DNA from 3 places in the Streptomyces sp. NPDC057565 genome. Region 1 is predicted to be linked to each of the others. Evidence: riboswitches for the same ligand, from Rfam matches in the RefSeq annotation. Region 1 holds a riboswitch; each other region holds the start of a gene.

Evidence for each region. Region 1 has a riboswitch for S-adenosylmethionine ahead of ACFU8W_RS18980 (hypothetical protein). Riboswitches for the same ligand answer to the same signal wherever they lie in the genome.
Region 2: linked by a shared signal. The riboswitch ahead of thrC (threonine synthase) and the one ahead of ACFU8W_RS18980 (hypothetical protein) in region 1 are both predicted to bind S-adenosylmethionine.
Region 3: linked by a shared signal. The riboswitch ahead of ACFU8W_RS08585 (aminotransferase class V-fold PLP-dependent enzyme) and the one ahead of ACFU8W_RS18980 (hypothetical protein) in region 1 are both predicted to bind S-adenosylmethionine.

What each region holds. Positions count from the first base shown of each region.
Region 1 covers NZ_JBHVFU010000008.1:225,594-228,862, forward strand. The annotation lists gene ACFU8W_RS18975 (cytochrome P450) at 1-1,241, shown strand, start outside; SAM riboswitch class IV at 1,375-1,484, shown strand; gene ACFU8W_RS18980 (hypothetical protein) at 1,537-1,944, shown strand; gene ACFU8W_RS18985 (LuxR C-terminal-related transcriptional regulator) at 2,103-3,209, opposite strand.
Region 2 covers NZ_JBHVFU010000046.1:27,234-30,502, forward strand. The annotation lists gene ACFU8W_RS40130 (trehalose-6-phosphate synthase) at 1-444, opposite strand, end outside; gene ACFU8W_RS40135 (glucosyl-3-phosphoglycerate synthase) at 499-1,449, opposite strand; SAM riboswitch class I at 1,602-1,728, shown strand; gene thrC (threonine synthase) at 1,746-3,047, shown strand; gene ACFU8W_RS40145 (MoaD/ThiS family protein) at 3,081-3,269, shown strand, end outside.
Region 3 covers NZ_JBHVFU010000003.1:297,593-300,861, reverse strand. The annotation lists gene ACFU8W_RS08585 (aminotransferase class V-fold PLP-dependent enzyme) at 1-1,318, opposite strand, end outside; SAM riboswitch class IV at 1,493-1,610, opposite strand; gene trpD (anthranilate phosphoribosyltransferase) at 1,695-2,759, opposite strand; gene ACFU8W_RS08575 (ubiquinol-cytochrome c reductase cytochrome b subunit) at 2,884-3,269, opposite strand, start outside.

The DNA.
Region 1 (3,269 bases):
ACGCCGCATCCCACGAGCCCACTACGGGGGGCGCGACCGTGGTCATCGACCCCATGGTCCAGGACCTGGACGGGGAGACGGTGCGCCTGCGGGACGCCGGGCCGCTCGCCAGGATCGAACTGCTCGGGGTCCCTGCCTGGACCGTCACCCGGCATGCCGAGGCGCGTCAACTGCTCGTCGACCCACGCCTGGTGAAGGACCTCGATGCCTGGGGTCTCTGGCAGAGCGGTGCAGTGACGCATGCCTGGCCGTTGATCGGCATGATCGATGCGGGACGGTCCATGTTCACCGTGGACGGCGAGGAACACCGGCGGCTGCGCACCAAGACCTCCCAGGCGATCACACCACGCCGGCTGGAGGCCATCCGCCCGGACATCGAGAAGTTCACCGAGGAGCTGCTGGACGCCCTGGCCGAGCAGAGCAAGGACGGTGTCGTCGACCTGAAGTCCGTGTTCGCCCAGCCGCTGCCCATGCGGGTGGTCGGCATGCTGATGGGCGTGGACGAAGCCGAACACCCCATGCTGATGAAGAGGTACAAGGCCTTCTTCTCCATGCTCACCCCGCACGAGGAGCGGCTTGCCCTGCTCGCCGAGCTGGACGTCTTCTACGCGGCGCTCGTCCGCAGGAAGACCGCGCAGCCGACGGACGACCTCACCAGTGCGCTCATCCTGGCCGACGAGGGCGGAGAGCCGCTCACCGAGGAGGAGGTGGTCGGGAACCTCAAGGCCATGGTGGCGGCAGGCCACGAGACCACCATCGGGTTGATCCTCAATGCGGTACGGGCCCTGCTCGCCCACCCCGACCAGCTGCGCATGGTGCTCGACGGCGAGATCCCGTGGGACACGGTGATCGAGGAGACGCTGCGCTGGGACACCCCCACCACCCATCTGCTGATGCGGTTCGCGACGGAGGACATCCAGGTGGGCGACCAGGTGATCGCCAAGGGGGAGGGCGTCGTCATCTCCTACCGGGTCATCGGCCGCGACGTCGAACAGCACGGTCCGGACGCCGACGCCTTCGACATCACCCGAGCCACGCCGATCCGCCACATGACCTTCGGTCACGGCCCGCACATCTGCCCCGGCGCGGCGCTCTCCCGGGTCGAGGCGGGCATCGCCCTGCCCGCACTGTTCGGCCGCTTCCCCGGGCTGAGGCTCGCCGTGCCGGACGAGGAGCTCCGCAAGCTGCCGGTGATGACACAGAACGACATGGAGTCCTTCCCTGTGCTGCTGAACGGCTGAACAGGAGAGCGCGGGTCGTCCGCCGTCGTCCCCCGTCTCGGGTGACGGGGGCGGCCCGCACGGAACTCGGTCGTCAGGTGCGGAATCTGACCTCGTGTCGACCACCGCGGGTCGTGGGTTAGGGTTTCCCGTAGGTCATGAGTTCCAGTGCGCAGCCCCGGCTGGCTGGACGGCACCCCGCTCCGCTGCGGGTGCTCCGGGTGACGACCTGCCCCGTGCACGACGTACGGGGAACAGCGGACCACCGGGGTGTGAGCGGCCTGGGTCCACGATCCCGGGAAGGCGATTCCTCACCATGCTTCCTCACTCCTTTCGAACCGACGGATGCTCCCGTTACAGCCCCGGCCATCATCTGCACTGGATCCACGCCAAGAAGTGCAGCGAGGAGCCGGGCCAGGCCGTGGAGCTGCTGCTGACCGCGGACGATGTCCGTGACGACGGGTGGGTCGGGCTGCGCCCCGCGTTCGACTACGCCGAGGACCTGCCCGATGTGTGGATGCACGCTCCACATGCGCTCCAGGAGCTCCTCGCCGAGCACCGGGGACGGGTGTACTGGCTGCCGCGGTGGCACGCCCTGCGGATCGAGCACCAGGGCGACGCGGCGGTGGGGCTGGTGAACGTCGGGTTGGAGAGCGGGGAGCTGTGCGCCACCGATGCGCCCGGTTCGCGGCCGCCTCGTGGGGGCGTCACGTACGGCTTGTAGTCGCGCGCCTGGTGCGGCGGATTGCCCGGCGGTCCGCGGGCGGGGCCACCGGTTCGCTCTGCGACTTCGGGCGGATGCTGCCGAGGCACAGGACGTCGCCAGCGCGGGTCATGGCAACGACGAGCCTCGCCTTGATCAAGGCCCTCGTCGGTGAACTCTCATGCTCCGGCGCCAGGCCCGGCCGTTCGTTCGGCGGGGGCCTCCGCGACGCCCGAGGCGTCCCCGATCCAGCCTCGTTCGCGTGCCAGCAGCGCGATCTGGAAGCGGGTTCGCGCACCGAGGAGTTCGGCGGTCTCACTGATGTGCTTCTGGATCGTCCGTCGGCTCAGCCCCAGGACCCGGGCGATCGCGTCGTCCGTCAGACCCGCGCACATCAGGGAGAGGATGTCGCGCATCCGCCCCGTAGGCCGGCCGTCCGGTTCCGCCGCAGTGATCGGTGGCCGACCTGGGCCGCTGTCCAGCGACACCGGGGTCGCCCGTTCCCAGACGCTTTCGAAGAGGGCGGTGAGCACTTCGAGAAGCGTGGCCGAGTGCACGATGAGCGAACCCGCGGACGGGTCCTCCTGCCGCAGCGGCATGATGCCGGCCGTCACGTCGAACACCACCAGTTTCATCGGGAGCCCGGCCAGCAGCCGCAGTTCCCCGCCCCGGGCTGTTCCGCTCAGGGCGGTGCGCAGCGAAACGGTGTCGGTCATCCCGTCGGTGTCGTACACCGACCGGAGCCGCACTCCGTCGGGCACCGGCACCTCCGGGGTCGGCGCGTCCGAAACAGCTGCGAGGTCAGTCGGCACCGAGGTGCGGTCGAGCACCGCGGACCGGGTGACGTACGGAGGTTTGGCGAGATGGAGCACCTCGTGCCGACTGGACGCGAGCAGCTGCGCGTAACGTACCCCGACCTGCTCGGCGCTCTCCACCACCTCGAACAGGTCGGAGGTGACCCGACGGTGCGACGCCGAGCGGTATGCCTCGTGCAACCGCTCCATGTACAGCTCCGCCCGCGCCAGTTCCTGCCGCTTCTGGGCCAACAGCGAACCGAGAGTGGAGCGGGGCGGGCCCGCGCTCCAGCGCGTGGGCCGATCACCGACGCGGATGACCAGGCGCTCGTTCTCCAGTGCCTGCAGGGCGCGTTCGGCGGCTGCCGGGGTGGCCCCGAGCGCTTCGGCAACCGCCTCGCTGCTCAGCTCCGGGTGCGTGACCAGGCATTCGAGTACCCGGCCGGCCAAGGGGCCCAGACCGGTCCCGGCCCACGGCAAATCCGACGACACCGCCACAGCTGTCCCTCTTTCGGCGTGCTGGCGAGGCCGATCGTACGCGGCGGAGTCGGC
Region 2 (3,269 bases), on a different contig from region 1:
CTGCACCAGCACCGCGGCGCCCTCGCCGGCCTCCTCGGCGAGCGCCTGCGCGAAGGCCAGGTTGTACGTTTCGAATGACGCCCACTGCCGGCGGAACTCCGCGTCGAAGACCGGATCCAGCGGTGTCTGGTACAGCATGTGGTGGACGAACCAGAGCACCGAGTTCGCGATGCCGTTGTAGGCGTCGGCGTGGACGTCGGCGTCGATGTCGAGCATCCGTACGCCCGGCTCGGCGATCTTGTGCCGGACCGCCGCCCTGTCCCCGTCGCCGAGCGCCGCGCAGACCCACAGCTTGTCCTCGACCGCGCTCAGGCCGGAGACGAGCCCGCCGCCGCCCCGTCTGGCGCCGATCGAACCGTCCGCGCGCAGCGCGTACGAGACGGGGCCGCGGTTGGACGCGACGAGTACCTGGGCAGCCGACGTGACCGCGTGCTCGGAGACCATGTTGCGGAATCTAGCCCGATCGCGAACCACCCAAACGTGCGAAGTCAGGCCGCGTCAGGCCGCGCGGCGTGAAACGTACTCCGTGATCTCGCACATCGGGGGCCGCTCCTCCGTGTCCACCGGATGGGTGCGCGGTACGAAGCCGTCCTCGCCGCGCTCGAACTGGGTCAGGGCCGGACGTACCAAGTGACCTCGGGAAAGTCGGAGTTGAGCGGTGCGATAGATCGCCGCAGCCATCCGTCCCAGCGCCTGGCCGTCCTGGTGGCGGTGTCTGCGCACCCCCACGTCGACCTGCGCCAGCGCGTCCAGCCCGACGGTGTGCAGGGCGTCCACCAGCAGGCCGAGTTCCACTCCGTAGCCGACGGGGAACGGAAGCCGCTCCAGGAGCGAGCGCCGTACCGCGTATTCACCGCCGAGCGGCTGGACGAAGCCGGCCAGCTGTGGCCAGTGCAGATTGAGCAGCGGGCGGGCCACCAGTTCCGTGACGCGGCCGCCCTGACCCGCGGTGTCGCCCAGGGGGCGGTCGTACATCGCCTTGACGAACTGCACCCCGGGGTCGGTGAGCAGCGGGCCGACGATGCCGGAGACGAAGTCGGCGGAGAAGTCCCTCAGGTCGGCGTCTATGAAGCAGACGATGTCACCGCTGGTGACCAGGAGCGAGCGCCACAGGACCTCGCCCTTGCCGGGGAGCGCGGGCATGCGCGGGAGTATCGCGTCGCGGTGCACCACTCGGGCGCCCGCCTTCCGGGCGACTTCCGCCGTGCCGTCCGTCGAGCCGGAGTCGATCACCAGCAGCTCGTCGACCAGCGGCACCTTCTCCATCAGCTCGACCCGGATCGTCTCGACGATGGCGCCGACCGTCGCCTCCTCGTTCAGGGCGGGCAGCACCACGCTCACGCTCCCGCGCCGCGGGTCCCGGCCCTTGGCGGCGACGAGCCGGTCCAACGGGCGGTCGGCTGCCGACCAGGAACGCCTGGCCAGCCAGCGTTCGACCTCTTCCAGCACGGTCGATACTCCCTGTATGTGATCCATCTCGCGGTTCGGACGACTATCTCAACCGTCCGATGCTTCGGTTACAGTCTTGAACAACGCGGATGACCGGCGCATGTCGGGGTCCTCCGCCAATAAATGCCTGGGTCGATGATCCAGTGCCATAGCGCTCATCCAGAGGGACTGAGGGAACGGCCCGTTGAAGTCCCGGCAACCCTCCCGCCGACCGCGAGGTCAGGTGGGGAAGGTGCCAATTCCGGCTCGTGGCGAAATGCGCCGCGAGGAAGATGAGGAGAAAGGGCCTCGCCATCATGGCTGCGCAGACTGTTGCAGTAAGCACCGATTCTTCCACCGACGCCGTCGACCTCGGCCCCGCAGCGGCACTCTCCTGCCGCGAGTGCGGAGAGCGTTTCGAGCTCGGTCCCCTTTTCGCCTGCGCGTCCTGTTTCGGGCCGCTCGAAGTGGCGTACGACCTGCCGAGCGGCTCCCCGGACGAGCTGAAGAAGCGCATCGAGGCCGGACCGAACAACATCTGGCGCTACGCGCCGCTGCTGCCCGTCCCCGCCGATGTCGCGGACAAGCCCAACATCAACCCCGGTTTCACCAAGCTGGTCAAGGCCGACAACCTCGCCCGTGAGCTGGGCGTCACCGGCGGGCTGTACGTCAAGGACGACTCCGGCAACCCGACGCACTCCTTCAAGGACCGCGTCGTCGCGATCGCCGTCGAGGCCGCCCGCGCCTTCGGTTTCACCACCCTCTCCTGCTCCTCCACCGGCAACCTCGCCGGTGCGGTGGGCGCGGCCGCCGCCCGGGCCGGCTTCCGGTCCTGCGTGTTCATCCCGCACGACCTGGAGCAGGGCAAGGTCGTCATGGCCGCGGTGTACGGCGGTGAGCTGGTCGGCATCGAGGGCAACTACGACGACGTCAACCGCTTCTGCTCGGAGCTCATCGGCGACCCGCTCGGTGAGGGCTGGGGCTTCGTCAACGTCAACCTGCGCCCGTACTACGGCGAGGGTTCCAAGACGCTCGCCTACGAGATCTGCGAACAGCTCGGCTGGCAGCTGCCCGACCAGCTCGTCATCCCGATCGCGTCCGGCTCGCAGCTCACGAAGATCGACAAGGGTCTTCAGGAGCTGATCAAGCTCGGTCTCGTCGAGGACAAGCCGTACAAGATCTTCGGCGCCCAGGCCGAGGGCTGCTCCCCGGTCTCCACGGCCTTCAAGGCCGGTCACGACGTCGTGCGCCCGCAGAAGCCGAACACGATCGCCAAGTCCCTGGCGATCGGCAATCCGGCCGACGGTCCGTACGTCCTGGACATCGCCCGCCGCACCGGCGGCGCGGTCGAGGACGTCAACGACGAACAGATCGTCGACGCGATCAAGCTGCTGGCCCGCACCGAGGGCATCTTCGCCGAGACGGCGGGCGGGGTGACGGTCGGCGTGACGAGGAAGCTGATCGAGGCGGGTCTGCTGGACCCGACGCTCACCACGGTCGTCCTGAACACCGGTGACGGTCTGAAGACTCTGGACGCGGTCGCCCCGACGACCGGCCCGACCGCGACCATCCGGCCCAGCCTGGACGCGTTCCGCGACGCCGGCCTCGCCAACGGCTGACCCGACCACCCGAGACGTAAGGAAGGCACCCACATGAGCGTCAAGGTCCGTATCCCCACCATCCTGCGCACCTACACGGGCGGCCAGGCCGAGGTCCCGGCCGAGGGCTCGACCCTCTCCCAGGTCATCGAATCGCTGGAGCAGAACCACCCGGGCATCGCCGCGCGTGTCCTGGACGACCAGGGCAAGCTCCGCCGCTTCGTGAACGTGTACGTCAACGAC
Region 3 (3,269 bases), on a different contig from region 1:
TGTGCTCGTCCGGCGTGCCCGCGCCGAAACTGACCCGGATCGCGTTGAGCGACCGCTCGCCCGGCTCGGCCTCCGGCGCACCGCACTCGCCCGGGTCCTGCGGGTCGCTGCCCAGCAGGGTGCGGACCAGCGGGTGGGCGCAGAACAGTCCGTCGCGCACCCCGATGCCGTACTCGGCGGAGAGCGCGGCGGCGAAGTGCGAGCTGTTCCAGCCCTCCACCACGAAGGAGATGACGCCCACCCGCGGGGCGTCGTCGCCGAACAGCGACAGCACCTTGACCTGGGGAACCTCGGCAAGGCCTTCGCGGACCCGGGTGACGAGCTGCTGCTCACGGGCGACGAGCCGGTCGAAGCCGGCCTCGGTGAGCGCCTTGCAGGCGGAGGCGATGGAGTAGACACCGATGACGTTGGGCGAACCGGCCTCGTGCCGGGCGGCGGTCGAGTGCCACTCCACGTCCACACCGCCGTCGGTGCGCCGGGCGACCTTCCGCGAGGCGCCGCCGCCGGCCAGGTACGGCTCGGCGTCCTGCAGCCAGTCGGCGCGGCCCGCGAGGACACCGGAGCCGAACGGCGCGTACAGCTTGTGTCCGGAGAAGGCGACCCAGTCGACGTCGAGCTCCTCGATGTCCACCGGGTGGTGCGGGGCGAGCTGCGCGGCATCGAGCACGATCCGGGCGCCGTGCGCGTGGGCGGCGGCGGCCAGCTCCTTCACCGGCCACAGCTCACCGGTGACGTTGGAGGCGCCGGTGACGCAGACCAGCGCCGGACCGTACGGGTCGCGGTCGGCGAGCGCCCGCTCCAGCGTCTCGACGGCCTGGGCCGGGGTGCGCGGGGCGTTGAGGTAGGTGACGCGGGCGTCGCGCCAGGGCAGCAGTGAGGCGTGGTGTTCGGTCTCGAACACGAAGACCTGGCAGTCGGCGGGGAGCACCGCGGCGAGCAGGTTCAGCGAGTCGGTCGTCGACCGGGTGAAGATCACCTGGTCCCCCTCCCGTCGCCCACCACCCTTGTTCGACCGGGATTCGCCCGAATCCCCCTCGAGGCGGCAGCCGAGGAACTCCGCAACGGCCTTGCGGCTGTTCTCGAAGAGGTCCGTGGAGAGCTGCGAGAGGTAGCCGGCACCGCGGTGGACGCTGCCGTAGTACGGGGCGTACGCGGCGACGTCGTCCCACACGCGCTGCAGGGCCGGGGCGCTGGCCGCGTAGTCGAGGGCGGCGTACGTGACTTCACCACCGGTCACCAGAGGAACGGTCACATCACGCCCCAGAACGGGCAACGGGGTACAAACGGACTGGTCGGCGGCAGCGGTGGAAACAGACATGGCGAACTCCCGTAAGAGGCAGGCGAATTCACTGCGCCGGCGGACACGCGGCAGCGCAGGAAGAAGAAAAAAGGGGGTGCGGAGAAGGGCCTTGGGCCCTATCGCATTCGCTTGCTCACAAGAGGCTCCTTGAGGACCAGGACCCCAGGGATGTGACATTCAGAGATGTCGAGGGGTCCGCGCTTGCCGCAGACCTCGCTGCCTACGGCCTGGTCTTCACCCGGGGCACCCCGCCACGGACGGAGGGTTGCCGGACAGCGGGCCGGGGCCGTAGTCGCTGTCACTCATGACCTGACCAGCATCCTGCCATACGTGCGCCGACGTGCAAGGCGCAGTCCAAGATCTGGACTGCGCCCTGTGCCACATTTCCGTACGGTCAGGTGTTGCTGACCGCCACCCAGCGCTCCAGCGCCGCCCGAGCCGCACCCGAGTCGATGGATTCGGCGGCCTTCGCCATTCCGGCGGCGAGCTGCTCGTTCAGTGTGCCCTCGCCCGGGTCCAGCGCCACCAGCGCCGCCGCCGAGTTGAGCAGCACCGCTTCGCGTACCGGACCGGTCTCGCCGGCCAGCAGCCGACGGGCCACATCGGCGTTGTACGACGCGTCGGCGCCGCGCAGCGCCTCGACGGGGACCAGCTGCAGACCGACGTCGCGCGGGTCGAACGCCTCCTCGCGCACCTCTCCGTCGCGGACCACCCAGACCCGGGACGTCGCCGTGGTGGTCAGCTCGTCCAGACCGTCGTCGCCGCGGAAGACGAGCGCGGAGTTGCCACGCTCCGCGAGCACGCCCGCGACGATGGGAGCCATCTTCGGATCGGCGACACCGATGGCCTGGGAGCGCACCTGCGCCGGGTTGGTGAGGGGCCCGAGGATGTTGAACGTGGTCTGCGCGCCGAGTTCCTTGCGGGCCTTCGCCGCATACCGCAGGGCGGGGTGGAACTTCACCGCGAAGCAGAAGGTGATGCCGGCTTCCTCCGCCACCTCGACGACACGCTGCGGGGTCAGCTCCAGGTTGACGCCGAGCTTCTCCAGGACGTCGGAGGCGCCGCTGGCCGATGAGGAGGCCCGGTTGCCGTGCTTGACGACCTTGGCGCCCGTGCCCGCGACGACGATCGCGGACATCGTGGAGATGTTGACCGTCTTGGCGAGGTCGCCGCCGGTGCCGACGATGTCGACCGTGCGGCCCGGCACGTGGATCGTGGTCGCGTGCTCGTACATCGCGCGGACGAGTCCGGTGACCTCGTCGACGGTCTCGCCCTTGGCCCGCAGGGCGACGGCGAAACCGGCGATCTGCACGTCGGTCGCCTCACCGCTCATGATGCTGTCCATCGCCCACGCGGTGTCGTCGGCGGTCAGGTCCTCGCCACGCATCAGCGGGTTCAGCACGCCCGGCCAGGAACGAGCCGCCACGCTGTCGCCGCCGATCGGGGTCACAACGTTCATGGTCCGCTCCTGGGGTCCACAGCCGATAAAGGGGATACACCCCACCCTATCGAGCCCCACGGACAGCGAAGAGCCCCGTCCATCGAATGGACGGGGCTCCTGCTGTGGCGATCAGTTCAGGTGATCAGTGGTGGCCGTGGCCGCTGGTGATCTCCTTGTACTCCTCGACGGTGGGCTTTTCGATCTGGTTGTGCTCGCCGAAGTAGCCCTTGCTGAGCTTGGCCCGCAGCTTCTGCATCGCGGGCACCTTGCGCTCGACACCGTTCTCGTCGACCGTCGGGCCGATCTCGACCGGCTTGTACTGCTCGTGCGCGGTGAGCGTGTGCAGCTGCTCGGGACCGAGCGGCTCGTGGATCTCGACGAACTCACCGTGCGGCAGGCGCTTGATGATGCCGGACTCGCGTCCGTGCAGCACCTTCTCCTTGTCCCGGCGCTGAAGACCGAGGCAGATTCGCTTCGTCACGATGAACGCGACGACCGGCCCCACAAAGATGAAGATCCGGACGAACC